Regions from separate parts of the Xenorhabdus sp. XBWT genome, predicted to be linked through region 2. Evidence: predicted binding sites of a transcription regulator. Region 2 holds the regulator's gene; the other holds the start of a gene.
What was found. Region 2 encodes PhoB, which activates phosphate uptake and scavenging genes when phosphate is short. Its sites were predicted from a motif close to CTGTCATAAAACTGNCNNAT; they were not measured.
Positions count from the first base shown of each region.

Region 1 (16,485 bases), 140 kb from region 2:
AGGAGATCTCTCAATGAAAATTCGTCCATTACATGATCGCGTTATCGTCAAACGTACAGAAGTTGAATCAAAATCCGCTGGCGGGATTGTTCTGACCGGCTCTGCTGCGGGCAAATCTACCCGTGGGGAAATTCTGGCTGTTGGCAATGGTCGCATCCTTGAAAATGGGGAAGTGAAAGCGCTGGATGTAAAAGTGGGTGATATCGTCATTTTTAATGAAGGTTACGGCGTTAAAACAGAAAAGATCGATAATGAAGAAGTGTTGATCATGTCTGAAAGCGACATTCTGGCAATTGTTGAAGCGTAATTGAATATCTTGCGCTTAGATCTTCTTAATTGAATGAATTTAAAGGAAAGACACAATGGCAGCTAAAGACGTAAAATTTGGTAATGATGCTCGCAGCAAAATGCTGCGCGGCGTAAATGTACTGGCTGATGCAGTTAAAGTAACTCTGGGTCCTAAAGGTCGTAACGTAGTTCTGGATAAATCTTTCGGTGCACCTGTTATCACTAAAGACGGTGTATCTGTAGCGCGTGAAATCGAATTAGAAGACAAATTCGAAAACATGGGTGCGCAGATGGTTAAAGAAGTTGCCTCTAAAGCCAACGATGCAGCAGGCGATGGTACGACTACTGCAACCGTACTGGCTCAAGCTATCGTCACCGAAGGTCTGAAAGCTGTTGCTGCTGGTATGAACCCAATGGATCTGAAACGCGGTATCGATAAAGCCGTTATTTCTGCCGTTGAAGAACTGAAAAAACTGTCCGTACCTTGCTCTGATTCCACTGCTATTGCGCAGGTTGGTACAATCTCTGCTAACGCCGACGAAACTGTAGGTAAACTGATCGCGGAAGCGATGGACAAAGTCGGCAAAGAAGGTGTAATCACCGTTGAAGAAGGTACTGGTCTGGAAGACGAACTGGATGTTGTTGAAGGCATGCAGTTCGATCGTGGTTACCTATCTCCTTACTTCATCAACAAACCAGAATCAGGTTCTGTTGAACTGGAAAATCCATACATCCTGTTGGTTGATAAGAAAATCTCTAACATCCGCGAACTGCTGCCAGTTCTGGAAGGCGTAGCTAAAGCAAGCAAGCCTTTGATGATCATCGCTGAAGATGTGGAAGGTGAAGCACTGGCAACTTTGGTTGTTAACAACATGCGTGGCATCGTGAAAGTGGCTGCGGTTAAAGCACCAGGTTTCGGTGATCGCCGTAAAGCCATGTTGCAAGATATCGCTACTCTGACCAACGGTACTGTCATCTCTGAAGAGATCGGTCTGGAGCTGGAAAAAGCAACTCTGGAAGATCTGGGTCAGGCAAAACGCGTTGTTATCAACAAAGATACTACAACTATCATTGATGGTGTAGGCGAAGAAGGCACGATTGCTGCTCGTGTTACTCAAATTCGTCAGCAGATCGAAGAATCAACTTCTGACTATGACCGTGAAAAACTGCAAGAGCGCGTAGCTAAACTGGCTGGCGGTGTTGCTGTAATCAAAGTTGGTGCAGCAACTGAAGTTGAAATGAAAGAAAAACGCGCTCGTGTCGATGATGCTCTGCATGCAACTCGCGCAGCTGTAGAAGAAGGCGTTGTTGCTGGTGGTGGTGTTGCTCTGGTGCGTGTTGCCAGTGCTATCTCTGAACTGACCGGCGATAATGAAGATCAGAACGTAGGTATTCGCGTTGCACTGCGTGCAATGGAAGCGCCAATGCGTCAGATCGTAGACAACTCTGGAGAAGAGCCATCTGTTGTTGTGAACAACGTGAAAGCAGGTGAAGGCAACTACGGTTATAACGCGGCAACTGAACTGTACGGCGATATGATCGATATGGGTATCTTGGATCCAACCAAAGTAACCCGTTCTGCATTGCAATTCGCAGCTTCTATCGCTAGCCTGATGATTACCACTGAAGCCATGGTGACTGAACTGCCTAAAGATGACAAAGCTGACTTAGGTGCAGCTGGTGGCATGGGCGGTATGGGTGGAATGGGCGGCATGATGTAATGCTGTTCATCCTGCCGATGGAATTACCCATCCGATAGGATAAAAACTTTGAAGGCGAGCAGAAAAAACTGCTCGCCTTTTTATTTTTTGTCTTAATTGAATTCAAAAGGATATATTTATCATTATGGTAGAAGTTCCTATAACCAATGAGGGAAGTTATGAGAATTAAAATTTGGCTTGGAGCATCAGTACTGTTGCTGGCAGGCTGTACAACAAATCATCAATTAACCAATGCTGGCGCTAATGTGCGTTTTGTGGATGCTCAACCAGGCAGTGAATGTCAGCGGTTAGGTGAAATTGCGGGTACTCAAAGCAATTGGCTCAATGGGATCAGCAATGAGGGCAGTTCTATGCGTAGTGCCGCCAATGATTTACGCAATAAAGCCGCTGAAATTGGTGGAAACGTTATTTATGGTGTAAATAGTCCATCTGAAAATTTGCTGGGTAGCTTTGTACCTCTTGATAGCAAAATGGTCGGTCAGGTCTATAAATGCCCTTAGTCATATTAACTTCAATAAATTAGTCATTACTGACTGAAAAATAAAAGATATAGCCCCGTAGATGAGACGGTGTTGTTATCCGTATGTGGATGTGAAAAATCGATGGGGTCAGTGATAAGTCGGTTTGGGCAATGCTTAAGAAACATCTTATTAAACCAGATTCGCATGTACGTTTGGTTTCTGTGCGTTGCCCATTCCTGAAAATTTTAAGAAATGACATTAACCAGAATCAGTGATCCGTGGGTTGTTTAATATCACTGGTCTTGCTTCAACCCTAAATCCAGAGGTGTTTTGCTGGGTTCACCCCCAATTTCCCTTGTCAGGCGCGGAACCAAATAACCAGATACTTTCGTCAATAATTCCCGCATGATGGTTTTTGCTTCTTCATCACCTACCAGAAAATGGGCTGCACCTTGAACTTTATCCAGAACATGGATGTAGTAAGGTAAAATCCCCGCGTTGAATAATGCATTACTTAAATCAGCTAACGTATCAGCATTATCATTGATGTCACGTAACATCACGCTTTGATTTAGCAGTGTTATTCCGGCCTGTTTTAGTCGTATCATGCTTTCTCGAACGGCATCATCAATTTCATTTGCATGGTTGATATGGGTCACCATGATGACCTGCAAATTGGACAGGGCTAAACGATTACACAGTGAAAGCGTGATTCGATCAGGGATCACAACTGGCAGGCGTGTATGGATCCGTAATCGTTTAATATGAGGAATGGATTCAATGCGGCTAATTAACCAATCCAGCTCATGATCTTTTGCCATTAATGGATCACCTCCAGAGAAGATAATTTCATCAATTTCTGGATGTTGTTCAATATAATCCAATGCAATTTGCCAGTTATTTTTATTGCCCTTGTTATCTTCATAAGGGAAATGACGGCGAAAACAATAACGGCAATTGACAGCACATCCTCCTTTTACCAATAACAAGGCCCGATTGCGATATTTGTGCAACAGGCCAGGCACAACGCTTTGCTGTTCCTCCAATGGATCGGTGGAAAAACCAGAGGTTGTAGCAAATTCTTCCCGGGCAGTCAGGACTTGCAATAACAGAGGATCACGGGGATCACCTTTTTTCATTCGTGTGAGAAACGTTCTTGGCACACGCAGAGGAAACAAACGCCTTGCTTCAGTACCTTCTTTTAGTATTGCATGCGTGTTCAGGGATAATAATTGTAATAACTCACTGGGATCAGTAATAACATCCGCAAGTTGTTTTAGCCAGACTTCTCTGACAGGGTGAATATGGGTTATAATGTGTGCCATTTTTTGGCTAAGCCATTTTGTTAAAAATTAGAGGATCTCCATGGCTACTTATAGTACCAATGAATTCCGTTCAGGTCTTAAAATCATGTTAGATGGCGAGCCGTGCGCTATTCTTGACAGTGAATTTGTTAAACCAGGTAAAGGTCAGGCATTTGCCCGTGTTCGTATTCGTAAGCTGATTTCTGGTAAATTGCTAGAAAAAACTTTTAAATCAACAGATTCTGTTGAAAGTGCAGATGTCATGGATGCCAACCTAACTTATTTGTACAACGACGGTGAGTTCTGGCATTTCATGAACAACGAAACTTTCGAGCAGCTGGCTGCGGATGAGAAAGCCGTTGGTGATAATGCAAAATGGCTGATCGATCAGGCAGAATGTATTCTGACTCTGTGGAATGGTCGTCCTATCGCTGTCACTCCACCAAATTTCGTTGAACTGGAAATAATTGATACCGATCCGGGCCTGAAAGGTGATACCGCAGGTACTGGTGGTAAACCAGCAACTTTGAGCACTGGTGCGGTAGTAAAAGTACCTCTGTTTGTACAGATCGGTGAAGTCATTAAAGTTGATACCCGTTCTAACGAATACGTTTCTCGCGTAAAATAATCGAGTTTTGTTATTCTAGAAAAACCGTAGCCTCTTCGTCTAGTGGCTGCGGTTTTTTTATTGTGTTCTACCAGACGTTATCATTGAAGCCATTAAAGGGGATGGCTATAATTCTTTTTCATTTCTTATCGTTATCTGGGACGGCCCGGATAAACGTCATCTCATTGGGGACGACCCCATTTGTCATCAGATAAAGGGAAAATCATGTCTTGGTTGATCCTTCTCATTGCTGGTTTATTAGAAGTGGTTTGGGCGGTAGGCCTAAAATATACCCAAGGTTTTTCACGTTTGATACCGAGTTTGATTACAATTAGTGCAATGGTTACCAGTGTGGGGTTGTTGGCTTATGCCATGAAAAATCTACCAGTAGGCACTGCGTATGCTGTATGGACTGGTATTGGTGCGGTGGGAACAGCAATTTTCGGCATAATGGTACTGGGGGAATCAGCAAATTTTTTCAGAGTGTTTAGCCTTGCTTTGATTGTCTTGGGGATTATAGGCTTGAAGCTAGCGAGCTGATTATTGATGAATGAACCCAGCATTACGCTGGGTTCTATTTTGGTTCATTTTTTTGCATAGCGCGACGGCCATATTTCTTCTGGCGTGCGCTCCAACGCAGTTGCAATAAGACGTTCACCTTTTGGCCAGTGACGTTGCAATGCATTGGCAAGAGTTGATGATGCCAGTCCTGCATCCCGTGATACCTCTGACAATGTTGTTCCACGTTTTTTCAGTTCAGCGATGATATCAGCGGAATGCCAGTCTTTTTTTTCCATTCTTGGGATCTCCAATTATCTATCATTTTTTCAATTAAAAAGTTAGTAATTAATCAGTAGACTATAAGTCACATATCATAGCATAACTCAGATTGAAACGTGACTCATAGTCCGTGGTCGGATAAGTAACACGAATCGATACTTATCGGATGAAAAAATCGAACAACATCAGATCCCTTTTTGGGCAAAGAATTAGACATCTCAGGAAAGCAGCAGGAATGTCACAGGAGGCTTTTGCCGATAAATGTGGATTGGATAGAACCTATGTCAGCGGCATTGAACGTGGTGTCAGAAATCCTACCTTAGAAATTATTTATGTAATCGCCAATGGATTGCAGATTGAACTAAATGAATTGTTTGATTTTGAGGCGATATCTCTCCCCCATTAAAGCCGCTCAGACATATCCAATATTCTCCTTGTCTTTCAGGCAGCAGCATTGTTAGCTACACTCACTCACCCCAGTCACATAGTTATCTATGTGACTGGGGATTTTCTTTCAAGACATACGCGCTGCAACGCGACATCAATCGGATATATTGCAATTTTGCTTGTTACAGGGTATTGGCATTCTTATTCAGTTTTTGAATATGATATTTGTTTTTGTCATATTATTGAGCAATGCTGTGTGGAATTTGGTGGGCAGGTAAGCTTTGATTAAATTTCAGCCGGAAATAAGATGATGTTATTGATCCCTGAGCTTGCAATTGGAGCGGTTGTTGGTTTGATTATCAGCACTACTGGTGTTGGCGGTGGAGTGATAGTTTTGCCAATCCTCACCTACTTTTTTGGATTAGATGCACTGACCGCTGTAGCAACAGCCAATCTTTTATCAATGTTGATGAAAATATCATCTTCTTATATGCACTTTCGTATGGGTAATATTCCCCTGCGCCAATCTTTTGTGATCCTGCTGATTATGATACCTGGTACGGTACTGGCGAGTTATGGGGTCACTTTATTAAGTCATTTAAGTCACGCTAAGGTTCAGATTGAGTGGGGAGTTAATCTGCTGGTTGTCTTGGCTATCTTGTTTTCTCTTTACCTTTTTTATCGCCGGATACAGCAACCGCAAAAATCAGGAAGTCAGACTCATTCGCCGTCCGGGCTGATTAAACCTCTTTTACTGCCCGGCTCAGGTGCCGGATTGGTGCTGGGAGCGACAGGAGTGGGGGGCGGTATTGTTGTGTTGCCATTGCTGTTACGTTATTCGCAGATGAATATTAAACAGGCGATTGGAGCTTCTCTTTTTATCACGATGATGTTATCTGGTTCATCTGCTTTTGCTTATGCACATGGTAGTCATACTGATTGGAAGCTGGCACTGGTGCTGTTTGCTGGTTCATTGTTGGCTATTCCTTTTGCCAATTACTTGATGAAGCTCTTATCTGATAAAGTCTTTCAGTACGCCACTTTGTTTCTGATTTTATGCAGTGCTGTTCTGATGGGGTTCCGCTTAGTTGGTTAGAAATCCTTTTGACCGTCAGAAAAGCAGACATTGCTTTAATGGTCAAAAGGAGATAATGAGTTTGATCATTCAAATCGGTCAGCTTGCTTGAGTGATCAGTAAGTTGTTTCGCCGATATTTTTTAAGGCATTGATGATTAGCTGCCAAAATTTAGCATGATCCAATTTAACTGCCACTTGCGTATGACAGTCTTCAGGTGGAGGGTTACGAAAATCTGCAACTGTCATTCCTGTTGTTAATTTTCCCGTTAATTCGATATCAATGGGAACTTTTTGGGTAGTCATGACGGTTGGATCGATTACATAGGCCACTGCGCAGGGATCATGCACTGGAGGATAGTTGAAACCTTGATGCATACGATATTGCTCCCCGTAAAATTTGAGTGCATCTAAAACGAACTGGGCAGAATGAGTTTTAATCTGGGTGATTGCCTCAATAATATCAGGTGTCGCTTGAGCCTGGTGTGTCAGGTCTAAACCGACCATCGTCAGTGGCCAATTCTCATTAAAAACAATGTGAGCAGCCTCTGGGTCGATGGTAATATTGAACTCTGCAACAGCACTTTGGTTACCTTTGTGATAACCACCGCCCATCAATACGACTTCTTTTACTCGCTCAACAATATAGGGTGCCTTGCGTACCGCCATGGCGATATTTGTCAAACCGGCAGTAGGAACCAGCGTCACGGTTTTGGGTGGATTCTTCATGATTACATCAATAATTAAATCAACCGCATGACGAGTATCCAACTTCATTGCTGGCTCAGGCAAGATAGGGCCATCCAGACCACTTTCGCCATGAATGTCCGGCGCAGTTTTGATCTCCCGTACAAGTGGTCGGTGGCATCCTGCTGCAAAAGGAACGTTATGAATGTTGGCGATACGGGCGATACAAAGAGCATTATGGGTTACTTTGTCCAAAGTTTGGTTGCCAACAACAGTTGTGACGGCCAGTAGCTCAATATTCGGATTTCCGTGTGCAAGCAATAGAGCAATGGCATCATCATGCCCGGGATCGCAATCAAGGATAATTTTCTTGGGTAGCATATTTGTTCCTTTCAGTGATTATACTCTTCATCTTTCACGTTGCTGGTTTGTTAATCACGCTCACTTATCCCAGATAATTAGTTGTAAATACAAATTAATTATTATGATACAAGTGCAATTCTCTATTCCCAGAATAATTCACCGTAGGAAAAAATTTCTCAGCAGGCTATCACAAAACGATAATGTAAAAATTATAAATTGTTAATTAAGCATTGCGAATTTGTGATTTAATTAACATATAAACAATAAATGATTTGAGCATTTTAAGTACATATGTTTCATATATAACATATAAAAATGCATGAATAGTTGATTATTCAATTATTATTAACTTATTAATAATTTGGTTTTTTATTGTTTTGTTAATACATCTGAATAACCAATATTCAACGGATGTGACAAACGTCCCTGAAAACACAGAATAGTCAGTTGATTGGCTGTAATTGTCAGGGGATAAAACAGATGCTCACGGGGTATAATATGAATAATCAAATAGATTCATTGACATATTATGCGGCAACTAAAAAATATGATCTCCGCTTCCCAATACTGACAGAAGACTTGGATGTTGATGTTGTTATCATTGGTGGCGGTTTCTCTGGTATCAATACAGCGTTGGAACTGGCGGAAAAAGGCATCACCAATATCGCTATTTTGGAAGGTCGGACACTGGGATATGGGGGTACCGGCCGCAATGGTGGCCAGGTAATGACGGGGATTGGTCATGATCTCGAGAAGATCAAACGCCATATCGGAGAAAAAGGGTTAGAAACCGTATTTAAAATCAGCAACTTGGGCGCAGGAATTATTCGTGATCGAATAGCTAAATATGATATTAAGGCTGATTTTTGCCGTGGCTATGCTTATCTTGGCTGGAACCCACGCCATGAAAAGACGTTACAAGGTTGGTTGAAAGAATTTCGCTTGGCTTCTCCCGATGAAGAAATCGAGTTTTATGCTGGTGCTGATGTTAAAAAAATTATCGGCTCAGATCGCTATACCTGTGCATTAAAACATATGGGGGGCGGGCATGTTCATTCACTTAACTTACTGTTAGGTGAAGCCAAAGCAGTGACGGAATATGGCGTCAGAATTTTCGAAAACAGTCAGGTTTTGAGTGTGGAGTATGGCCCAAGGGTTACAGTACGTACGGCGACGGGTTCGGTTCGAGCCAATAAAATGTTGTGGGCATGTAACGCATTTTTGAATGGGCTTGAACCTACTATCTACAGAAAAACGATCAATACCTACGCTTTTCAACTGATGACAGAAAAACTGTCAGACGAGCTTATCGAAAAGATCAGCCCGATTCGTGGAGCGTACAGTGATATAAGCCCTATCATCGACTACTATCGTGTGACCAAAGATAATCGCCTGCTATATGGTAGTGCGACACAGCTTATTGAGTATATTCCTTCTAATTTAAAAGCATGGAACCGCAAAATCATGCTGAAAACCTTCCCTTATCTGCAAGATGTAAAAATAGAACTGGCATGGGGTGGACCAATGGCTTGCAGCGTCAATCTATTCCCACAAATTGGTTCTCTGCCTAACCATAAAAATGTGTTCTATGTACAAGGATATTCAGGTTTTGGTGTGACTCCGAGTCATATTATCTGCAAGATTCTGGCGGAAGGAATGAGCGAAGGATCTGATCGTTATTCGCTACTAAGTTCTATTCCACATCTTAATGTTATCGGGAAAGATAAATTGAGAAATGTACTTTTCTCTGCTGGCAAGATTTGGCATCAAGCTTCTGGTTATTGGACAGGGCGCCTTTAATTTTATCTCTGTTTAACGTTTTTCTTTTCTCCATTTTTGAACGGTAAATTTTGAAAGGTAAAAGTTATGATAAAGCCATTAATGTTAGATAACGCACTTCCTGAATTAATGCCTATCGGCAGTGTCACCAATCTTGGTTCTATTGTCGTGGAAGGTGATCCACAAGTGAGTGGGGCAATGATCCACGGAGAGCCGACAGATAATTTGACGTGCGGTATTTTTACCTGCACTAAAGGTAAATTCAAAATGACTTATCCCTTCGATGAAATGGCAACAGTTCATGAAGGTTCAGTAAAACTGACGGATGTCAAAACAGGGGTGATGATTGAGTACCATAAAGGTGACTCGTGGTTTGCGGCGAAGGGAACTGAAGTGCTGTGGGAAATCACCAGTGAGCGTTTTGTCAAACATTATATGGCTTGTATAAACGCGCAAATATCAGGCTAGACAGAGGAAAAGATAATGAGTGAGATTCATTTGCTGGAGTCCGTTGCGGCTTTTTTGCAACGCTCTCACGGTCATTATATTAATGGCATCTCTGTTCTTGGGCATGGAAATGCCACTTTCTCCATCGTTAACCCTGCATCCGGCGAAACAATAGCTACGGTTAATCAAGGAGGGGACGCAGAAATTGATCAGGCAATGCAGGCTGCATCGAACGCGTTCCATGGCATATGGGCACAAACTTCTCCGATGGAGCGGGGAAATTGTTTGAATCGCCTTGCTGACTTACTGCAAAAGAATAGTGAAGAATTGGCTCAACTTGAAAGTCTGTGTTCGGGTAAACCCATCCAATTATCTCGTATGCTTGACGTCGGGGCATCCGCCGATTACTTACGTTACTTTGCAGGATGGTCAAGCAAAATCAGCGGTGAAACCCTGAATGTTTCGTTACCATCGTTTAAGGGAGAAAAATATACTGCGTTTACTCGTCGTAAGCCTGTTGGTGTCGTGGTTGGCATTATTCCGTGGAATTTCTCCATAATGATCTCTATCTGGAAATTGGGAGCGGCATTGACCAGTGGCTGTACGATTGTGCTTAAACCCAGTGAATATACGCCCTTAACCATGCTCCGTGTAGCAGAGCTGGCAAAAGAGGCGGGCATTCCAGATGGCGTGATTAACATCGTCAATGGTTCCGGCCCTCGTGTTGGATCATCCCTGATAAACCATCCTCAATGTTCCAAAGTGACTTTTACAGGATCAGTTCCGACAGGAGTGATCGTGGGTAAATCTGCGCTGGAGCAAGGAATGAAGCGCACAACACTGGAGCTTGGAGGCAAAAACGCGGCTGCTTTCCTGTCTGATATGGCAGTTGAAAAAATTGTCGATGGCATCCTGGAAGCGGGATATGTCTATCAGGGGCAAATTTGTGCTGCTGCGGAACGTTTCTATATTCCATCAATTCACATGGATGCCGTCTTGGAATTATTGTCTGAACGTCTGTCAGCCATGAAAATTGGCTCTCCCCTCGACGAATCAACAGAAATGGGACCATTGGCGAATAAGCCGCACTACGAAAAAATTCTCTCTTTGTTTGAGCAAGCACGTCAGGATGGCTGTGAAATTGTGTATGGAGGCTATGCGCTGGAAAGGCCGGGATTTTTTGTCGCGCCAACGATTGTCAGAGCCAATAGCCCTGAAGATACATTGATGAAAGAAGAGACATTCGGGCCGATTGGTACTTTCCTCAGTTATGATGATGAGGAAGAGCTGATTACCATGATGAATTCAACACCATTTGGTTTGTCTGCCAGTTTATGGACGAATGACCTAAGTAAAGCGATGCGCATGACACCTCGCATTGAGGCTGGGATTCTATGGATCAATATGCACACATTCCTGGATCCCGCAGTCCCATTCGGAGGCATGAAATCTTCAGGAATTGGTCGTGAGTTTGGTAGTGCGTTTATTGAACACTACACCGAACTTAAGTCAGTCATGATACGTTATTGATGGACTAGATTGACTATATCGGCAGAACGTTGCGTGGCTTTTGGCTGCTGTGGCGCTCTGCCTTATTTTTGAAGAACGTTTCCTGTCATCATAATGTCGTCATAGATTCAAATAATTGTCATGTGACATATCTATTATCCAAGCAATTCAAAGTAATGATTTTTTACTACTTATCTGATTGCAAGGAAAACACTATGTCGCCTAATTATGAAAAAATTCTGCTTGCTGCTGTGGTTACTGTATTGATGGCAGGAGCCACTGTACCTGCATGGGCTACCAGCGATTCGAACCATATCGCGCAACAGCGTGCAGCACAGGGCAACATTACAGAATTTGGTGGTGCACGCCGTCTCACACAGGATCAGACAGAAACACTTAAAGCTGCTTTAAGCAACACCAAGGCTAAGAATGTGATCCTATTTATCGGTGACGGCATGGGTGATTCTGAAATTACCATCGCCCGTAATTACGCAGAAGGTGCTGGTGGATTCTTTAAAGGGATTGATGCCTTGCCATTTACCGGACAATACACTCATTATTCGCTGGATAAGAAAACGCAAAAACCCAACTATGTTACAGACTCTGCGGCTTCCGCTACAGCTTGGGCTACGGGAGTAAAAACCTATAACGGCGCATTGGGAATTGATGTTTTTGGTAAAGCTCACTCATCTCTTTTGGAATTGGCCAAAAGAAACGGTAAAGCAACAGGGAATGTGACCACGGCTGAAATTCAGGATGCAACGCCAGCGGCTTTGTATGCTCATGTTACGGGGCGTAAATGCTATGGGCCAGAAATAACTTTGCAGAAATGTCCTTCTGATGCATTGGGAAATGGGGGTAAAGGCTCTATTACGGAACAGTTACTGGTAGCACGCGCTGATATTACATTGGGTGGCGGGGCAAAATCCTTTATTCAGAAATCAGTATCCGGTGCCAATGCAGGAAAAACATTGCAACAACAGGCACTAGATTTAGGATATCAGTGGATAACTGACGCTAAGTCGTTATCCGCCATCAAAGAAGCTAATCAACAAAAGCCTCTGTTAGGTTTATTCCATGATGGAAATATGAACGTCGCCTGGGAAGGACCAAAAGCAGTTTATCACGGTAATATCAATGAAAAGCCAGTAAAGTGCAAGGCGAATGCTAAATTAGACCCTAATGCCCCGACGTTGGAACAAATGACAGAGAAGGCGATTGATTTACTGAAAGAGAATAAAAATGGCTTTTTCCTGCAAGTTGAAAGTGCCTCAATTGATAAACAGGATCACAATGCCAATCCTTGTGCCCAGATTGGTGAAACCGTTGCTTTAGATAAGGCAGTACAAGTTGGTCTTAAATTTGCGAAAGAGTATGGTGATACTTTGGTGATTGTGACTGCCGATCACGCGCACTCCAGCCAGATCATTGAACCTGATGTGAAATCAACGGGTTTAACCCGTTCACTGATCACTAAAGATGGTGCAGTTATGACGGTAAATTACGGTAATTCAGAAGGAAACAGTCAAGAACATACAGGTGCACAACTACGTGTTGCCGCTTATGGCCCATATGCTGCCAATGTCGTGGGTTTGACTGATCAAACGGATCTGTTCTTTACCATACGTGATGCGATGAATTTAAAACAATAATGGTAATAAATGGGAAGAATACGTCAGTTATTCCGACAGGAATTCCCGAATCTTGAACGCGCTGAATTAACAACGCGGGGAGCATTATCCCGCGTTTTTTCTTGAAAATTATCTCTGATAATTTCTGTCATTTATTTCCCGCATATGATTAAATCTCCATTATACTTGATATTGATAATCATTATCATTTAATGGGGTATTATGATTAGGGCAAAGCGGAATTTAAAGCTGATATTTTGGCAAAGGATGACGGGGTTCTGGGGCATACTGTTGTCCAGCCTGATAGTATCAGTGTTAGTTGTGTCAGTATTAGTCCTTGCGGGGGCAGGAATAGAACAATTCAAGGCCAGTATTCAGGTCGCGATGCTTTTGACGCTTGTACTATTGTTTCATCGTAATGCGCGTCATTTCTTGTTGTTTCCTGCTGGTATCGCTGTTATGTGTAGTTTGTTTGGCAGTTTTCGTTATTTAGGATATTTTTGAAGTAAATCATTGGATAACAGACAGAAAAAAGAACTGAAACTAATAAAAAGCGGAAAAAATAGAAGAGAGAAAGACAGAAAAAATGAAACAGTGGTGCGAAGGGGGGGACTTGAACCCCCACGTCCGTAAGGACACTAACACCTGAAGCTAGCGCGTCTACCAATTCCGCCACCCTCGCAGGTACTGTCATTTATCCGATTTATTTAACTGCTAGTTGTCTGATTTGGTGCGAAGGGGGGGACTTGAACCCCCACGTCCGTAAGAACACTAACACCTGAAGCTAGCGCGTCTACCAATTCCGCCACCCTCGCATATATCAGACACTATCACTCAAATGGATAGCATGGAGGCGCATTCTAGAGATTTTATAGCTGGCGTCAATCATTATTTAGTGGAAAAAAGAGTGATTGGTGTAAAAATCGACAGGTTGATATTCAGGCGGAGACTAAGAAGAAATAAAGAGAAAATAGAGAAAAACGGCATTGCCTGCCCATAAAATCGGAGCAGGCAAAACAGAGATCGTATTTGACGCCTGAGTTATCTCTTCGTTGCCTGATAAACTTTAAATTTACCTGTCTGAGCAATGACTTTATGGTTGCCAAAAGTTTTATCCAACAGGCTAGGATAAGGCAGGAAAGCGTTTGCAACGATCCGGAACTGCCCACCTGATTTTAGATAGCTTGGCGCCATGCGGATCATATCCTCGGTTGCAGTCAAAGTAGTTTTCAACCCATCGTGGAATGGAGGATTAGAAATAATCCAGTCAAATTTCTCTTCAATAGCAGAATATACATTGCTGGTAACAACATTACCTTCCAGCTTATTGGCTTTCAATGTTGCCTTACTGGATGTAATAGCGGCAGCATTGACATCGCTCAGGGTCAGAGTCAAATCAGGGTTTTTCTTACCCAAAACAGTTGCCAAAACCCCTGAACCACAGGCGATATCCAAAAGACTGCCAGAAATAGGCGCATCAAATGTCGAAAGTAGCAAGCGACTGCCGATATCCAAATCGTCTTGGCTGAACACACCGGGCAATGTATTGATGGTGGCATCACCTACCTGATAACTGTTCCACCAATTGTTTTGATCAAACTGAACCTGATTTTTAAGCTGACCATAAAACAGGCTACAGCGGCGGGCGGTATCAATTTTGTGGAAAGTTGCAATGCCTTCCATTAATTTATCAACACTACGTACACCACTGCGATTTTCACCCACAATAAAAATATCTGTTCCAGTAGGCAGAATGGAAAACAGGCTACGTAGCTGGAAACGTGCTTCCTGTTTGCTTTTTGGCCAGTAATAAATCAGCGTATCGCACCCTTTAATAAATGCGCTGTCTGCTACAAGACCAAACTGAGCACTGTCGCCGAGTTGACGGATCAGAGATTGCCAGTGGTGGTATTGGTTAGTATGCACACGAACACTTGCTGCTTCGATTTCCGTTGCGAGATTGTCCTGTAAATCACCGGCGAAAAGCAGATGATGTGAGCTAAATTGCTCATGATGGCGCAGGATAACTTCGCTGGCCGGGGTTAATACTGACATCTATGTATAGCTCCTTATAAATCTTTATCCAAGTATCAATACCAGTTGTGCAGAACTAAAGTGCCATGCTAATTGGCGCTAAGTTAAGCCCTCTGATAATATATTACCTGTTATTTTCTTATGACAGATGGAATAAAACACGATGACGAAGCGTGACAGATTACTCTCCCGATTGGGGATCACTCAATGGGTTTTGCGCAGCCCGATGGCGTTGCAAGGTGAATTATCTGTCCTCATCCCTGATTCAACCCGTCTATTGATCATTGCTCATGATCATATCGACTTAAGTCATTCATTGTTTGCTGATATTTTCACAGCCATGGGAATTAACGCCTCATTGGTATATTGCATCACGACAAAAGATGTTGAGCTACTTTCGGAATCAATCCACTGCCCATGTTGGCTGTTGGGAGTTGATATTACCTTATCAATACAAGGGATTTCTTTGAGAAGCTCGGCATTAAATGACTTATCTCTTGATGGGAATGCAAAACGCGCTCTTTGGCAACAAATTTACCATTATGAAGAATATTTCTCTATTAACTCCCGTTGATCTTCCCTTGGCATTTCAAATAGAACAAGCCAGCCACACGTTTCCATGGAGTGAAAAAACATTTTACTCCAATCAGGGAGAACGCTACCTCAACTATAAAATAACGTTGAACGACCGGATTATCGGCTTTGCGATAACGCAATATGTCATGGACGAAGCCACCCTATTTAATATCGCCATTTATCCTGAGTATCAATCAAAAGGTTATGGCAGGGAATTGCTGGCTTATCTCATCAATATATTGCCTGAAAAGCAAATAAACACACTATGGCTTGAAGTACGGAGTTCCAATCGGCCTGCAATCCGTTTATATGAGGATTTGGGCTTCAATGAAGTCTCCATCCGCAAGAATTATTATCCGACTGCCGCGGGAAAGGAAGATGCCATTATTATGGCGTTGCCGTTGTTTGGTGAAATCTGACAGAGATTCATTGTTTTTCATTGGCTGATTTATATTCTTTCACATAGGGGAAAGCACGGCAATCAGACAATCAATAAAGCAGCGTATTTAAAGTTATAAATCAGGTGAATTATTCACTAGCGAGTCTTTTTTAGCTTTGGGAAGCCGCGCAACGATTGATAAAGTGCTTTCGCGTTTAGTTGAAATGTATGAGAGTGATTTCTTTTTACTATATCCAGTTTTGCTAAAATCGATTTATAGACATAGCCCGACAATCATTGATTGTTTATAGTACCAAGTTCAGCGAAAATAAGCGCCAATTACGATTAACACAACGGATTTGAAGGCGGAGGCCAGCAGAGGCCGCTTCCTAAATGATATCAATCCGTATATAAACTAGAAGATCCCAATTGATGTCAAATTCCCCATTTCTGCAAGA
Region 1 covers NZ_CM180990.1:3,611,507-3,627,991, forward strand. Annotated here, with positions in the region: gene AC5JQI_RS15745 (co-chaperone GroES) at 14-307, shown strand; gene groL (chaperonin GroEL) at 363-2,009, shown strand; gene AC5JQI_RS15755 (DUF4156 domain-containing protein) at 2,168-2,509, shown strand; gene epmB (EF-P beta-lysylation protein EpmB) at 2,764-3,795, opposite strand; gene efp (elongation factor P) at 3,836-4,402, shown strand; gene sugE (quaternary ammonium compound efflux SMR transporter SugE) at 4,607-4,921, shown strand; gene AC5JQI_RS15775 (helix-turn-helix domain-containing protein) at 4,966-5,178, opposite strand; gene AC5JQI_RS15780 (helix-turn-helix domain-containing protein) at 5,397-5,567, shown strand; gene AC5JQI_RS15785 (sulfite exporter TauE/SafE family protein) at 5,859-6,644, shown strand; gene uriH (uridine-preferring nucleoside hydrolase UriH) at 6,740-7,690, opposite strand; gene AC5JQI_RS15795 (NAD(P)/FAD-dependent oxidoreductase) at 8,171-9,472, shown strand; gene AC5JQI_RS15800 (cupin domain-containing protein) at 9,539-9,919, shown strand; gene AC5JQI_RS15805 (aldehyde dehydrogenase family protein) at 9,935-11,428, shown strand; gene phoA (alkaline phosphatase) at 11,623-13,059, shown strand; gene AC5JQI_RS15815 (DUF1435 family protein) at 13,306-13,542, shown strand; tRNA gene AC5JQI_RS15820 (tRNA-Leu) at 13,634-13,720, opposite strand; tRNA gene AC5JQI_RS15825 (tRNA-Leu) at 13,767-13,853, opposite strand; gene rsmC (16S rRNA (guanine(1207)-N(2))-methyltransferase RsmC) at 14,080-15,093, opposite strand; gene AC5JQI_RS15835 (DNA polymerase III subunit psi) at 15,236-15,646, shown strand; gene rimI (ribosomal protein S18-alanine N-acetyltransferase) at 15,615-16,067, shown strand; gene prfC (peptide chain release factor 3) at 16,460-16,485, shown strand, end outside.
Region 1: a site for PhoB is predicted at 11,511-11,530, ahead of phoA (alkaline phosphatase). Genes of this name have one in related genera too.

Region 2 (16,485 bases):
ACAGGATGATCGCAGTAATCAACGTAGTCAGGTTTGCATCGATGATACTGGAAAACGCGCCTTTGTAACCTTCATGAATTGCCTGCTGAACTGTACGGCCATTACGCAACTCTTCTTTGATACGTTCGTTGATCAATACGTTCGCATCCACGGCTACAGCAAGTGTCAGAACGATACCGGCAATCCCCGGCATAGTCAGAGTTGCTCCCGGCAGCAAAGACATGATACCGACGATAAGCACTAAGTTAGCCAGCAACGCACTGCTCGCAATCAGACCAAACTTGCGATAGTAAATTACCATAAACAGAATGGAAGCAATCAAGCCCCACAAACACGCTTCAAGGCCCTGCTCAATATTCTGCAAGCCCAGAGTTGGCCCAATAGTGCGTTCTTCCACAATCTGGATTGGTGCAATTAATGCCCCGGCCCTTAATAACAATGATAACTGGCGGGCTTCGGCCGGGTTACCAATACCCGTAATGCGGAAACTGTTACCTAAACGCGACTGAATGGTAGCGATATTAATAACTTCTTCTTTCTTAACCAAAGTCGCACGACCATTGGCATCTTTCTTGCCGCTGTCTTTGTATTCCACAAACAGCGTTGCCATTGGTTTTTGCAGGTTATCTTTGGTGAAATTAGACATCGCAGTACCACCAGCACTATCCAGAGAAATATTAACCTGAGGATAGCCGTTCTCATCTGTGCTGGAGGTAGAATCAGTGATATGGTCCCCTGTCAGGATAACACGCTTGAACAGCACCACAGGGTTTCCATCGCGGGTATATTGCAGTTCTGAATCAGCCGGAATGCGGCCAGAAAGCGCAGCATTTTCATCAACATTGGTATTTACCAGACGGAATTCCAAAGTTGCAGTTGCGCCTAGGATCTCTTTCGCGCGGGCAGTATCCTGGATACCAGGCAATTCAACAACAATACGGTCTGCACCCTGACGTTGAACCAGTGGCTCCGCAACCCCAAGCTGGTTAACACGGTTACGCAGGATGGTGATGTTTTGCTGGACGGCATAAGAACGGGCTTCACGCAGACGCTCGTCACTCATGACAACTTTCAGCGTATTGTTTGCACCAGTAGAAAACACTAAATCACGATGACGCGGTTCAAGATAGCTTTCCGCTTTAGAACGTGCATCGTTGTCACGAAAGCGAACTTCAACGCCGTAATTATCAATTTTGCGGATAGTAGAATAAGCTATGCCCTGATCACGCAACTCAATGCGTAGACTATCAATATTCTGTTCTTGTAACTTGCTCAGTGCAGTTTCCATATCCACTTCCATCAAGAAGTGAACACCACCACGCAAGTCAAGCCCCAGTTTCATCGGCTCAGCACCAACTTTACTTAACCAGACAGGCGTTGCGGGAGCAAGGTTCAATGCCACAACATACTGTTCACCCAACGCTGAGACCAGTGCTTCACGGGCACGGAGCTGAACATCAGAACTATTGAAACGAGCAAGGATTGCTCCATTTTCCAACGCAATGGACTTGCTCTTGATTTGATCTTTTTCTAAAACATTACGGACTTGGTCCAGCGTTTTTTCACTGGCGGCGATGCCTCGCGCGCCAGTGATTTGTACAGCCGGATCCTCACCATAAAGGTTGGGAAGTGCATAAAGCAAACCGATGAGGATCGCAGCGATCAGCATCAGATACTTCCACAAAGGATAACGGTTCAACACGGCAGTTCCCTTCGGGAAAATCGGAAATTAAATAGCTTTCATTGTACCTTTCGGCAAAATGGCAGCAACGAAGTCACGTTTGACAGTTATTTCTGTGGTGTCATTCAGGGCAATCACAACATAGCCAGTTTCAGACACTTTAGAGACACGACCAACCAAACCACCAGAAGTCAGTACTTCATCCCCTTTGGAGATGGAATCCATCAGTTTTTTATGTTCTTTAGTGCGTTTTTGTTGTGGACGCAGGATCATGAAATAGAAAATCAGACCGAAAACAACCAGCATGATAATCAGAGAATATGGGTTACCCTGAGCTTGCGCTGGTGCACCAGCAGCGGCCGCAGCTTCAGAAATAAAAAAACTCATCAAATTTCCCTCATTGTTATCGAAGACAGTGCTATTAAAGACATTGTTATCGAAGATATGTTGTCAAAAATATTGTTGTTAAAAATATTGTTGTCGAAAATATGACTATCGAAAAATCGATAGTTTCTCGATCAAAAACCAGCCCAATATGCTACACATATTGAGGCTGATTAGTCACGTCAAATTATATATTTAACGGCGGAACGGGTTTACCGATCTGCTGATAAAACTCTTCAACAAACTGTTCCAGTTTGCCTTCTTCAATGGCTTTGCGAATTCCGGCCATCAGACGCTGATAATACTTTAAATTATGTATTGTATTCAGCCTTGCACCAAGAATTTCGTTACAACGATCAAGATGATGGAGATATGCGCGGCTATAATTCCGACAAGTATAACAGTCACAATGTTCATCCAGCGAAGAAGTATCTTCTTTATGTTTGGCATTGCGGATTTTGATAACCCCTTCTGTCACAAACAGATGACCATTGCGGGCATTACGTGTTGGCATTACACAGTCAAACATATCAATGCCACGACGAACACCTTCAACTAAATCTTCCGGTTTGCCGACACCCATTAGATAGCGAGGCTTATCCTGTGGGATCTGCGGGCATACATGTTCCAGAATACGGTGCATGTCTTCTTTTGGCTCACCAACAGCCAGACCACCCACAGCGTAGCCGTCAAAACCAATTTCCACCAGCCCTTTTACGGAAACGTCACGTAAATCTTCATAAACACTGCCCTGAATAATGCCGAACAGGGCATTTTTATTATTCAGTTCATCAAAGCGTTGACGACTACGCGCGGCCCAGCGCAATGACATTTCCATAGAACGCTTCGCATAATCCCAATCTGCCGGATATGGCGTACATTCATCAAAAATCATGACAATATCGGAACCCAAATCATATTGGATTTCCATCGATTTTTCTGGGCTGAGGAAAACAGGCGTTCCATTGATTGGGTTGCGGAAATGAACGCCTTCTTCCTTGATTTTTCGCATCGCTCCGAGACTGAAGACCTGAAAACCACCAGAATCGGTCAGAATAGGTCCCTGCCACTGCATAAAATCATGTAGGTCACCATGTAATTTCATGATTTCCTGCCCCGGGCGCAACCAAAGATGGAAAGTATTTCCTAACAGGATCTGTGCTCCTGTCTCTTTCACTTCTTCCGGTGTCATTCCTTTTACTGTACCGTAAGTTCCCACTGGCATAAACGCAGGGGTTTCCACCACACCACGATCAAAAATCAGACGACCGCGACGAGCCTTTCCATCCGTCTTTTGTAACTCAAATTTCACTTAACCTCCAGATATCAGAAAAACAGTCTGATGCTACGTTTAGATACCGTTCAAACCAGCGGAGCTGAAATGACGATAATTTTGATTTCAAAATCGTTTATTGCAATATTTTTATTGCTACACCGCTGTTTTCGATACCAGCATCTATTGATGCCAGCATGTTGCGATTAATAAACATTGCGTCACCATAACTGAAAAAGCGATATTTTTCTGTTACCGCTTCTTTGTAGGCATTCATGGTGTTTTTATAACCGGCGAATGCAGAAACCAACATAATAAGCGTGGATTCTGGCAGATGGAAATTGGTAATCAATACGTCTACCACTTGGTATTCAAAACCAGGATAGATAAAGATTCGGGTATCATCAAAGAAGGGGGCAATGATACCGTCCTGACAAGCTTTGGCGGCACTTTCCAATGAACGGACTGACGTTGTTCCCACCGCTATAACTTTATTGCCACGTGCTTTACATGCCAGCACAGCATCCACGACTTCCTGCGGCACTTCAGCGTATTCGGCATGCATAGTATGGTCTTCAATGGTTTCTACACGTACAGGCTGGAAAGTACCCGCGCCGACATGCAGGGTGACAAAGGCCATTTCGACGCCTTTTTCACGCAGGGCAGCCAAAAGCGGCTCATCAAAATGCAAACCGGCGGTCGGTGCAGCCACTGCTCCCGGACGTTCATTATAGACTGTCTGATATAGTTCCCGATCAGCATCTTCATCAGGGCGGGCAATATAAGGAGGCAGAGGCATATGACCAATCTGATCCAAAATAGTCAATACATCACGATAATCATCAAAACGGATTTCAAACAAAGTATCGTGACGTGCCAGCATTGTTGCCTTAATACTACGATCTTCACCGAGAACATCTTCTCCAAGAATAAGCTCAGCGCCTTCTTTCGGTGCTTTAGATGCGCGAACGTGAGCAAGCACTCGCTTATTATCCAGCATCCTTTCGACTAACACTTCCAATTTTCCACCCGTCGCTTTGCGGCCAAACAGGCGCGCGGGGATCACCCGGGTATTATTGAAAACCAACAAATCACCCGCTTTCAGCTTATCCAGCACATCAGTAAAAATACCGTGCGTCAGCTTTCCTGTTTCACCATCAAGGGAAAGCAGGCGGCAACCACTTCGCTGTGGCTGGGGATAGTGAGCAATTAGCTCTTCTGGCAGTTCAAAAGTAAAATCAGCGACACGCATTTTATCTGTATCATTCAAAAAAACAGGCGGACTAGTCTAGTGCTGCAAGCGCAAGGGTGCAACAAAGAAGCACCTAGTTTAACGATTTGCGGTATACTCTCGCTATGAATTTTCTCGCACACCTTCATTTGGCTGCATTATCGGAAAGTTCCTTACTGGGTAATTTGATGGCGGATTTCATCCGGGGTTCTCCAGAAGGATTATTCAGTTCTGACATTGTAGCGGGTATCCGTATGCACCGTCGGGTAGACACCTTGACGGATAAGCATCCACTTGTCGTGGAGGCACGTAGCTTATTCCGTTGCGAGTATCGTCGGGTTGCCCCAATCACTCTGGATATCATCTGGGATCACTTTCTCTCCCTACACTGGGATAAGTGTGAAAAAAGTTACTCTTTACCTGAGTTTGTCAATTTTGCCCGCTGTGAAATAGAGCCTCATATTGATTCTACTCCTGAGAAATTTCAAGAGATGAACCGATATCTTTGGTCACAAAACTTGCTCATCCGCTATGCGGATATGTCATGCATTGCCAACGTCTTGCAAGGCATGGCCCGCAGACGCCCGAAATTATCCGCATTAGCGGGATCATATCAGGATATAGAAAGGCAATACCTTGATTTTGAAACACTGTTTTGGGAGTTCTATCCGCAGATGGCTGCATTGGCATCAAATAAGCACTTCCTTAAACAGGAAGTTTCTCCAGAACCTTGCACTTTTTCCAAATAGCTTTATCTTATGTAGGCTAAAAGGAATTAAAAACAGATTATTGATAGGTTAAATCTATTGTATCAATTGGTATTTTATCCTTTATTGCTATACCCTAATTCCTTATTCTGTAACCCGTTCCTACACAAGACTTTTTAAAATCACAGGAGTCAATTATGGTTTTAGTAACTCGCCAAGCCCCTGATTTTACAGCTGCTGCTGTTCTCGGCAATGGTGAAATCGTTGATAACTTCAATCTGAAAAAACACCTGAATGGCCGTGCTGCTGTCATTTTCTTCTGGCCAATGGATTTCACTTTTGTTTGTCCTTCTGAGCTGATCGCTTTCGATCACCGTTACGAGGAATTCCAAAAACGTGGTGTTGAAGTTGTCGGCGTTTCCTTCGACTCTGAATTCGTCCATAACGCATGGCGTAAAACGCCAATCAGCGAAGGTGGTATCGGCGAAGTTAAATACCCAATGGTTGCTGACATCAAGCGCGACATCATGAAAGCTTACGGTATTGAGCATCCAGAAGCTGGCGTAGCTCTGCGTGGTTCTTTCCTGATTGACAAAAATGGCGTTGTTCGTCATCAAGTTGTTAACGATCTGCCACTGGGCCGTAACATCGACGAAATGGTTCGCATGGTTGACGCTCTGCAATTTCATGAAGAACACGGCGAAGTTTGTCCTGCACAATGGGCCAAAGGTCAAGAAGGCATGGGCGCTTCACCTGAAGGCGTAGCAAAATACCTGACTAAAAACGCTGACAAACTGTAATAGTTTCTCTCAGCGTCAAATCCATTATCAATCATTCCAAACCAGCTGTTCAACCGGCTGGTTTTTTTTGACTCTCAAACGAACTTACCTGAAATTCCCCGTTTTATCGCCTTATGTACAAAAAATCACCTTTCCAAAATCCTGAGCTTTCGATAAGGTAAATCACATGTTGATAACAAAAACACCGCAAATGATCTGATTCATTCACAACAACTCCATATTCAGGAGAATAATACATGTTAAAAGCATGGAAAATTTCATTTATAGCTGTATCCCTACTTGTATCTTCCCCCATTTATGCGGCCACTGAACCTGCTGTTGAAGCCAAACAAGGCATGGTTGTCAGTTCACAACGCCTTGCTTCACAAGTTGGCATTGATATTCTCAAAATAGGAGGCAATGCCATTGATGCTGCTGTTGCCGTTGGTTATGCCCAAGCAGTCGTCAACCCCTGCTGTGGCAACATTGGTGGTGGTGGTTTTATGACTATCCACCTTGCCAATGGCAAAGATACCTTCATCAACTTCCGTGAAACTGCCCCCTCCGCCGCCAGCGCCAATATGTATCTGGATAAAGATGGCAATATCATCAAAGGTGCCAGTCTGTATGGTTATAAAGCCGTTGCCGTACCTGGCACTGTCATGGGTTTTGAAGAGGCATTGAAAAAGTACGGTACATTGAGCCGCGAACAAGTCATGGCACCGGCCATCAAACTGGCACGTGAAGGCTATATTCTGACCCGTGGCGATACCGATATTTTGGACACAGCAGTTAAGCGTTTTGCTCAAGACCCTGAAGCGGCCCGTATTTTCCTGCGCAAAGATGGCACACCATTCAAGCCGGGCGACAGACTCATTCAAACCGATTTGGCCAACACGCTAGAAATGATTGCCAAACAAGGGCCGGATGCTTTTTATCGCGGTAAGATCCCTCAATTAGTTGAAGAAACATCGAAAAAGTCAGGGGGAATTATTACTGCGGCAGATTTCGCCAATTTCCATATTACAGAGACAGCCCCTGTTACCTGTAGTTATCGTAGTTACAAATTTATCTCTTCCCCGCCACCCAGCTCTGGTGGTGTCACATTATGTGAAATATTAAACATTGTTGAAGGCTATGATCTTAAATCCATGGGATTCAATTCCGCTGCTTATATTCACACCTTGACTGAGGCTATGCGCCACGCTTATATGGACAGAAATACCTACTTAGGCGATCCCGCATTTATTAACAACCCGCTTGATCGGTTGTTAAGCAAAAGCTATGCGGAATCCATTAGGAAAGAGATCGAACCTAACAAAGCTACACCATCAAAGAATGTCCAACCCGGTATCCCTCCTCATGAAAAACCAGAAACCACACATTATTCCGTAGTAGATAAAGACGGTAACGCCGTATCAACGACCTATACCATCAATGGACGCTTTGGTGCCGTTGTCATCCCTTCTGGAACAGGCTTTTTCCTGAATGACGAAATGGACGATTTCACAACGAAAGTAGGTGAGAAAAACTTGTATGGCCTAATACAAGGAGCAACTAATTCAATTGCACCAGGTAAGCGCCCACTATCATCAATGAGTCCGACACTTGTGACCAAAGATGGAAAAATCTTCTTGGTATTGGGTTCTCCGGGAGGTTCACGCATTATCTCTATTACTTTGCAAAGTGCACTGAATATCATTGACTTCAATATGCCACCACAAGAAGCCGTCAACAGTCCGCGCATTCACCATCAATGGCTGCCAGATGAAGTTTATTACGAACAACGCGGTCTATCGAAAGATACCCTGAACTTATTGGAAAAAATGGGTTACAAGATGGTGGAACAGACCCCATGGGGAGCGACGGAATTAATCATGATTGGATTACCGGGTGCTGCGGGTGTTACTGCTGAATCATCCGGCAATGATTCATCCGTCTCCGGGATTGTCCGTGAAGGTTATATCTATGGTTCCAATGACGTACGGCGACCTGCCGGTGCTGCCATTGGCTATTGATTTCATCTGCAAGCAATGAATTGTAAGTTATGGCTTGAAAAGACAATCAGAATAAATAAACAAGGGTGAGGAGCTTAAGTATGCTCACCCTTATCATTAATGTCATTGCATGAATTATAAATAAAATTAGCGAATAAATGCCTGTAGTGAACTTATTTTATTCTACTTTTCTTCATGCTGAACTTCATACTTTGGGAGATTAACGCCTCCCGCAATACGGTCATAGATAGCACACACAACAATAGACAGCAAAGTAGGCAGTAGCCACGCTAGCCCTTGATCAGCCAATAGCAAGTGTTTCGTCCATTCTGGTAACAGGTGGGACAAGTATTCAGACGATTTTACTGCATCCAAAACGCCAAACAATAAGCTGACAGACATGGCGGGAGCCAGAATACGTGTAAAGTTACGCCACCAGTCTATGGTAAAACTCAGCAATACCAGCACAATACATGGCGGGTAAATTGCCGTCAGTACTGGAATTGAAAACTTAATCAAGTGGCTCAGGCCCAAATTAGACACCAGCATGGAGAAAGTGCCCAGAATCAGAACCAGAGAACGATAAGACAACGGTAAATAACGGCTGAAGAACTCAGCACAGGCGCAAGTCAAACCAACAGCGGTAACCATGCAGGCAATGAAAATCAGTATCGCAAGGAAGAAACTGCCATAGTTACCAAAAACATTCTGGACATAAGCATGCAGAATGACTGCGCCATTTTCAGCAGTGGGTACCAATGTGCCACTGCTTTCCCCCAGTTTGAACAAAGAGAGATACACAAGAGCCAAACCAAGACCAGCAATCAAACCTGCCCACATAGCATAGCGAGTCAGCAAAGTAGAAGCTTCAACTCCTCGAGAACGAGCTGCATTGACAATAATAATACCGAACACCATCGCGGCCAATGTATCCATCGTCAAATACCCATTGACAAAACCATTTGAGAATGGAATTTCTCGATAGGTTTCAACGGCAGGAATAGGGCTACCTGCTGGCCATAACACAGCAGCAATGCCGAGAATCGCCAGCGCCAGAATTTTAACCGGAGCCAGTATATGTCCGATGCTATCCAGCAACTTACCCGGATATAGTGAAATCAGGAGCACCAACGCAAAATAAATAACACTATAGATAAATAGAGGAAGTGCTCCTGTGCCCGTAAGCGGTGCAATACCTACTTCGAAAGAAACTGTGGCGGTTCTTGGTGTTGCAAACAAAGGGCCGACAGCCATATAACAAACAGTTGCCAGAATCAGACCCGCAGTTTTACCAATAGGCGAACTGAGTGCTTCAATACCTCCACCGACTCTTGCTAAAGCAATTACGGTGATGACTGGCAGGCCAACAGCCGTTAGCAAAAAGCCTAAAGCTGCTATCCAAACATGTTCTCCTGCCTGCAAGCCAACCATAGGCGGGAAAATAATATTTCCCGCACCAACGAACAAGGCAAAGGTCATAAAGCCTAATGCCCAAATATCCTTAGATGATAAACGGTATGCCATAATTATTATTAATGTATTTTTGCCAAAAGAATTGCATGCGCGATAGTAACTAACGCAAGCACTTGAATTTTCACCGGCGAGACTGAATTCTGATGTAACAGTCAGTGATCAACATAATATTCACTGATAATCGCAAGATACAGAACGATAGTGATAATAGTAGCTAGAATCGCCAACAACTGCCCCCAAGTAAAACTTTTATAGTGTCAAAAGGCAAGCGACAAACCAAAAACCAGAATAATATTCCAAACTAATTTTTAAAATTAGTGATTATTGTTATCTATCATTGAATACACACTATATGATTTGTACTTTTTCCAGTCATATTGATTAATAAATCATTTTTTCCGTTTTGTTACCATTTAATTCCATGTAACTTATTATTTTTTATATAAACTATTTTTTAGATGAAACGATAAGTCTAGATATCAATAGAAAGCTAAAAGTAGAACCTTTTCCTAATACGCTCGAAATGTCGAGATGAGTATTGTAGTGATGCAGGGCATGTTTCACTATCGCAAGCCCCAGCCCACTACCGCCCGTTTGCCGCGAACGTGCGCGATCTACGCGGTAAAAACGTTCTGTCAGGCGTGGTAAATGTTCCGCACCAATCCCACCGCCATTATCCTCCACCTTAAACAGCGCTCCCTGAGAGACACTTTGCCAACTCACTTCAATTCTTGTTCCCAAAGGAGTATGGTTGATGGCGTTATAGACAAGATTCGACATAGCACTGCGCAACTGATCTTCATTTCCAAAAACTTTCAGTTTTTTATCGATATTAAACACAATATCGTACTGATTATTTCCCAAGGTTAATGCTTCTTTCCGCAATAAAGTCAAGAAAGCGGGAACATCAACAATCTCATTCATGTCAACTTGTGGTCCTGCTTCAATTTTGGAAAGATGCAGCAGTTGCTTAACCAGACTGTCCATTCTCCAGATTTGCTCCTGCATGGTACTGACAGCTTTCTGGCTGGCTTTACTATCAAGCTCTTGATCCTGCATCATCTCTAAATAGCCTTGAAGCACGGTGAGCGGCGTTCTTAACTCATGGCTGACATTGGCGAAGAAATCCCGTCTGGCGTTTTCCAACAATCTTTTTTGAGTAATATCACGCGCCACCATCAATAACTGCTTTTCTGAATAAGGCATGAATCGAAACTCCATCATATTTCCGTTATTCAGCTCAATGGATAAAGGACGGGAAAAATCATTTGCCATGATATAGCGGCTGAAATCGGGGTAACGAAGTAAATTGAAAATATGCTGACCATTATCATCCGGCCAGCGAAACCCAAGTAAATGTTGGGCTAAGCGGTTACACCAGAAAATGTTACCTTCCGTAGTAAGTATCACGATGGCATCCGGCAATGATTCTGCGCCACTGCGAAACCGTTTGATCAATAACGCGAGTTCACGACGCCGTTTACGATTACGCTGTTGCATCTGATAGATACCATAAAAAATAGGCTCCCATCCCCCTCTCCCCGCAGGAGGTAACGAACTGCGATCCAGCCATAGCCAATCGGATAACTTCAGCAAGTTATAGCCATGCCATCCCAGTGCCAGAAATAGTGCAATAACGAGTAACCATGCCAGATGACCGACAAAAAGAGACAAAATGACCGCAGGCAGACAAAAAAGCACAAGGCCCCAGACCAATTTTTTCCAAGATAAACGCTCAAGCACACTATTTTCTCCAGCATGAAAACATTATTACCCGAAACTTCTATTACCCTAAACCACCCACTACTCAGTTACAGTCATTCAAACCAACATGACCAATCAACAATAAACGAATTCAGCACCGTCAATAACGGGTAGAAAAACGATATCCTGTGCCACGAACAGTCTGTACCATTTTGTCGTGCTTACCGACTTCTAAAGCCTTACGCAAACGTCGGATGTGCACATCAACAGTGCGATCTTCCACATAAACATTCGTTCCCCACACATAATCAAGTAACTGCTCGCGGCTATAAACCCGTTCTGGATGAGTCATAAAAAAGTGGAGAAGTTTGAACTCAGTTGGTCCCATTTCCACATTCTGCCCCTGACTGGAAACACGATGAGATGATGGGTCCAGTGTTAACCCATCCATATCAATAACCTCATCAACCTCCATAGGCGATATTCGCCGAAGAACAGCTTTAACGCGAGCAACCAATTCCTTGGGTGAAAAGGGCTTAGTGATATAATCATCAGCCCCGATATCAAGTCCACGCACCCGATCTTCTTCTTCTGCGCGTGCTGTTACCATAATGACAGGGATTGTTTTGGTATTATTATCCCTCTTCATTTGCTTAATAAGTTGTATTCCCGAACCTCCGGGAAGCATCCAGTCTAATAACACTAAATCGGGATAAGGTTCTGATAATCTCCCTATTGCCATATCATAATCTTCGGCTTCAACGGCCTGATAACCGTTTTGTTCCAGTACAAAACAAACCATTTCACGAATCGGTACTTCATCTTCAACTACCAAAATACGTTTAACCATGGTTGATCCTGCCAATATCATTGAAGTCAGAAACATTCACTTTGTGTCATTATGAGTCAATTTTATGACAATTTTATGAAAACCCTTATACCTCAATTATCAAGCTGCAAACTCATTCACAGTGAATGCATTACGTTTTTGTCATATTTCAATTGTAAATGCGAATTTGCTCGAAAATTCAATTATGGAAATCAAATTGCGCAGGACATCCCTTATACACCCATTATAATTAACGCTTATCATGGGTAAGAGAGAGCATAGGTGATAAAATATGCGAATCATTCATACATCGGACTGGCATCTTGGCCAATATTTCTTTACCAAGAACCGTGCTGCGGAACATAAGCATTTTTTACAGTGGCTTATTGAAAAAATCATACAACATCAGGTTGATGCATTAATTATTGCTGGAGATATTTTTGATACAGGTGCCCCTCCCAGCTATGCCCGTGAACTTTACAATAAATTTATCGTAGCGCTACAGCCTACAGGCTGTCAGCTAGTCATTCTCGGGGGAAACCATGATTCCGTCGCTACGCTCAATGAATCAAAAGCCCTGCTTTCCTACCTGAATACGACGGTGATTGCCAGCGCTGAACCCGAAAGCACAGAACAGCAAATAAAGGTACTGAATAATAAGGATGGTAATCCGGGGGCAGTTCTCTGTGCGATCCCCTACCTTCGTCCACGGGATATCATGACCAGTCAGGCCGGGCAGTCTGGCATTCAAAAACAGCAAACGTTACAGGATGCCATTACCAAACACTACCACCAACTTTATCAACAGGCCTGTGCATTGCGGGAACAACTTGCTCAATCCTTGCCAATCATTGCTACCGGGCATCTTACCACCGTGGGCGCCTCTACCACGGATTCTGTTCGTGATATTTACATCGGCACTCTGGATGCTTTTCCCGCACAGGCATTCCCGCCTGCTGACTATATCGCACTCGGGCATATCCACCGTCCGCAGGTCATCGGAAAATCAGAGCACATTCGCTACAGTGGCTCCCCCATTCCCCTGAGTTTTGATGAGGTAAATCAGGAAAAAAGTGTGTGTCTGGTTGACTTTAAGGCAGATAAACTCGGGAGCATTACACTCTTGCCGATTCCGCGCTATCAGCCTATGCAGCTTATTCGTGGCAACCTTACGCAAATAGAAGAACAATTGCAGGCGTTCAAAGAGTATCAAGGAGAACGTCCTGTTTGGCTTGATATTGAAGTTGCAACCCAAGATTATCTTCACGATATCCAAAAGCGCATCCAAACCCTGAGCGAAGGGTTGCCTGTAGAAATTATCCTGCTACGCCGCAGCAAAAGCGCCCGTCAACTGTCATTGTCTGAACAAAATAAAGAAACACTCACTGAACTGAGTGTGGAAGAAGTTTTTGAACGGCGTCTGGCACTGGCCGAAATGGACGATCTTTCTCAAAAACAACGCCTGACTACCCTGTTTAAGCAAACGCTGGATGATATTTCTCAGCACTAACAAAAAGAACAAATTCCATGAAAATTCTTAGCTTACGACTGAAAAATATCAATTCCCTGAAAGGAGAATGGAAAATTGACTTTACAGCAGAGCCATTTGCCAGCAACGGATTATTTGCCATTATGGGTTCAACCGGCGCGGGCAAAACCTCCTTGCTGGATGCCATTTGTCTTGCTCTCTATCATGAAACACCACGATTAGAGACTATTTCCACAACCCAAAATGAATTAATGACGCACCATACTGCCGAATGTCTTGCTGAGGTGGAATTCGAAGTCAAAGGTATCGCTTATCGGGCATTCTGGAGCCAACGCCGTGCCCGCAATAAAGCTGATGGCAAACTTCAGGAGCCGAAGGTTGAATTGGCAGATAAAAAAAGCGGTAAGATTTTGGCAGATAAGATCCGGGATAAAAAAGAGAAAATTGCCGAAATAACAGGTCTGGATTTTAGCCGTTTTACTAAATCCATTCTCTTATCACAGGGGAATTTTGCCGCATTCCTGAATGCACAAGATAAAGATCGGGCAGACCTTCTTGAAGAACTAACTGGAACAGAAATTTACGGCATCCTGTCCCAGGAAATTTATCAGCGCCATAAAGAAGCACAATCTGAACTCAATATTCAGCAAGCCAAAGCATCTTCTATTGAATTGCTCACACCAGAACAGCAACAAGCATACCAAAGCCAACAACAGCAGCTTATTACAGAAGAAACCCAGCTCAGCCAGCAAATAAAAGCATTACAAATAGCTGAACAGTGGCTTTACCGACGCAATGAACTTCAACAATCACTGTCACATAATACGTCACTTTTGCAACAGGCTGAGCAGGCTATTCAGGTAGCACATCCCCAATTACAACAACTTGCAGACAGCGAACCCGCAGAAAAAATCCGCTCATTATGGGATGCCCAAAATCGTACTCTTGATGAAAAACAGCGGCTTATTGAGCAACATACAAAAATAGAAAATGAGCGCCGGCAGCAGCAAGCATTACTGCAACCTGCGGAACAGCTATTGGTTCATTCAGAAAAAACGCGGGAAGAGCATCAACAATTTCAAAATCAGCAGGAAAAGCTCATCTCAGAGCAAGTAATGCTACTCGATCATAAAATTGATATTCAATCAAAAGAACGGCTGGCACTTGAGAAAGAAATAACCAGACAAAACCGCGAGTATTCTGACATCCTAATCCAGTACCAAACCACGCAAGATCATACAACCACACTGAATAAAGAGCAGAAAAAGCTGGAGTCCTATTACGAGCAACATCCCTATTACCACAATTTGGACAGCAAGCTGGCTGAATGGAAGCAATTAATTACCCGTCAGCAAGAACGACAGACGAAAATAAACCAATTCACGCAAAATACCCAGCAAATTACCCGAGAGATCACTCACGAAACCGATCATTTAAACAAGCTGAATGCAGAATTGGCTAAACAGCAAGAACAAAACCAAATATTGCGCAATAACCTTATCAAGGTTGAAAACCAACTCACTGTTTTGCAACAAAAGCATCCGTTGGAACAGTTACAGAAAAATATAGAAAATTATCAGAAACAACTGACATCACAGAATCAGCTGGAGATCTTGCTGCCCCAGATCCAGCAATTAGACAGAGCGATCGCAGACGATCAAACCAAACTAATACAATCTCAGGAGTGCCTCAAACTCTTGCCGGATCAGATCGCTACTGCCAACCAACAATTAGCAGAAAAACAGCAACATTATGACGATCTCGACAATCGTATACGCTTAGAACAACGGATTGTCAGTCTGGAAAAAGAACGAGCACTATTAAAAGAAGGGGAATCCTGCCCACTTTGTGGTTCAACTCACCATCCCCTAATTAGTGAATACCAGAGTATTGCCTTGCCGCAGTCAGAGGAACGATTGAAAAGCCTGCGCCAACAAATTGGGCAACTGCAAGAAAATCGGACAGCGCTACAGCAAAAACAGCAGATCCAGCAACAACATTGCGAACAATTGCAGCAAAATATCGCGCAATTCAACGATACATTGACGGGATTCACTAAACAGTGGGAGCATCATTGCCAGTTATTACAGTCCATTGACTTACTGATGGATACAGAATCGGTTAATCACTTTATCAGCCAGCGACAATTCGCTTATCAGCAATATCTGAGCCAACAGCAAGCACTTTCGCAGGCAGAAAAAATCTATCAAACAGCGGAAAAAACGCTAACCGCCAACCGTGAACAATCTCAAACATACGAAAAGAATATTGAACTGGCTAAATTCAAGCTGGATACCGCTCAAAAAAAATTGTCAGAAAAAACTGCAGAGATTTGTCAGACAGAAGCTGATTATGCGGTAACAGCACAACAATTAAATACTGAATTGCAATCGACGCCTTTCACACTGCCTTCTTACCAAGAAGCAGAAAAATGGCTGCAACAACGTGAACAAGAATTAAAAAATTACCGCGATTCACGCGAAAGATGGCAGCAACTACAAAAAGAACAAGCAGCCCTGCAAAGCCAACTCAATGAATTGGAAAAGCAAAAAAATAAGCTTGCCATCCACCTTCATGGCTTGAATGAGCAACAACAGCAACAAAAACAGTTATTGGAGCAAACCCGTCAGGAACGTCACAATTTATTTGGTGAGCAAACCATTACTGACGTTCGTCAGGGCTTACAACAAAAAACCAATGAACTTGAAACTGCTCACAAACAGGCTGCTTCTCACTTACAACAATTACAAAATAAAATGAGCCAATTAACTGGCGCTGCCAGTGAAATTGAAAAAAGCCACACCTCAGCTGAATCCAGCCATAAACTTGCCGTTAACCACTTCCAGTCCGGATTAGCACAACAAGGTTTTCTTGATCAACCATCCTTTGAGCGTGTTTTATTGGAGCCGGAACAACGGGAAAAATTGCAACAGTTACA
Region 2 covers NZ_CM180990.1:3,746,975-3,763,459, reverse strand. Annotated here, with positions in the region: gene secD (protein translocase subunit SecD) at 1-1,702, opposite strand, end outside; gene yajC (preprotein translocase subunit YajC) at 1,730-2,068, opposite strand; gene tgt (tRNA guanosine(34) transglycosylase Tgt) at 2,253-3,377, opposite strand; gene queA (tRNA preQ1(34) S-adenosylmethionine ribosyltransferase-isomerase QueA) at 3,475-4,590, opposite strand; gene AC5JQI_RS16365 (acyl carrier protein phosphodiesterase) at 4,695-5,318, shown strand; gene AC5JQI_RS16360 (peroxiredoxin C) at 5,474-6,076, shown strand; gene ggt (gamma-glutamyltransferase) at 6,313-8,073, shown strand; gene brnQ (branched-chain amino acid transport system II carrier protein) at 8,236-9,576, opposite strand; gene phoR (phosphate regulon sensor histidine kinase PhoR) at 9,973-11,268, opposite strand; gene phoB (phosphate regulon transcriptional regulator PhoB) at 11,390-12,079, opposite strand; gene sbcD (exonuclease subunit SbcD) at 12,351-13,568, shown strand; gene AC5JQI_RS16330 (AAA family ATPase) at 13,586-16,485, shown strand, end outside.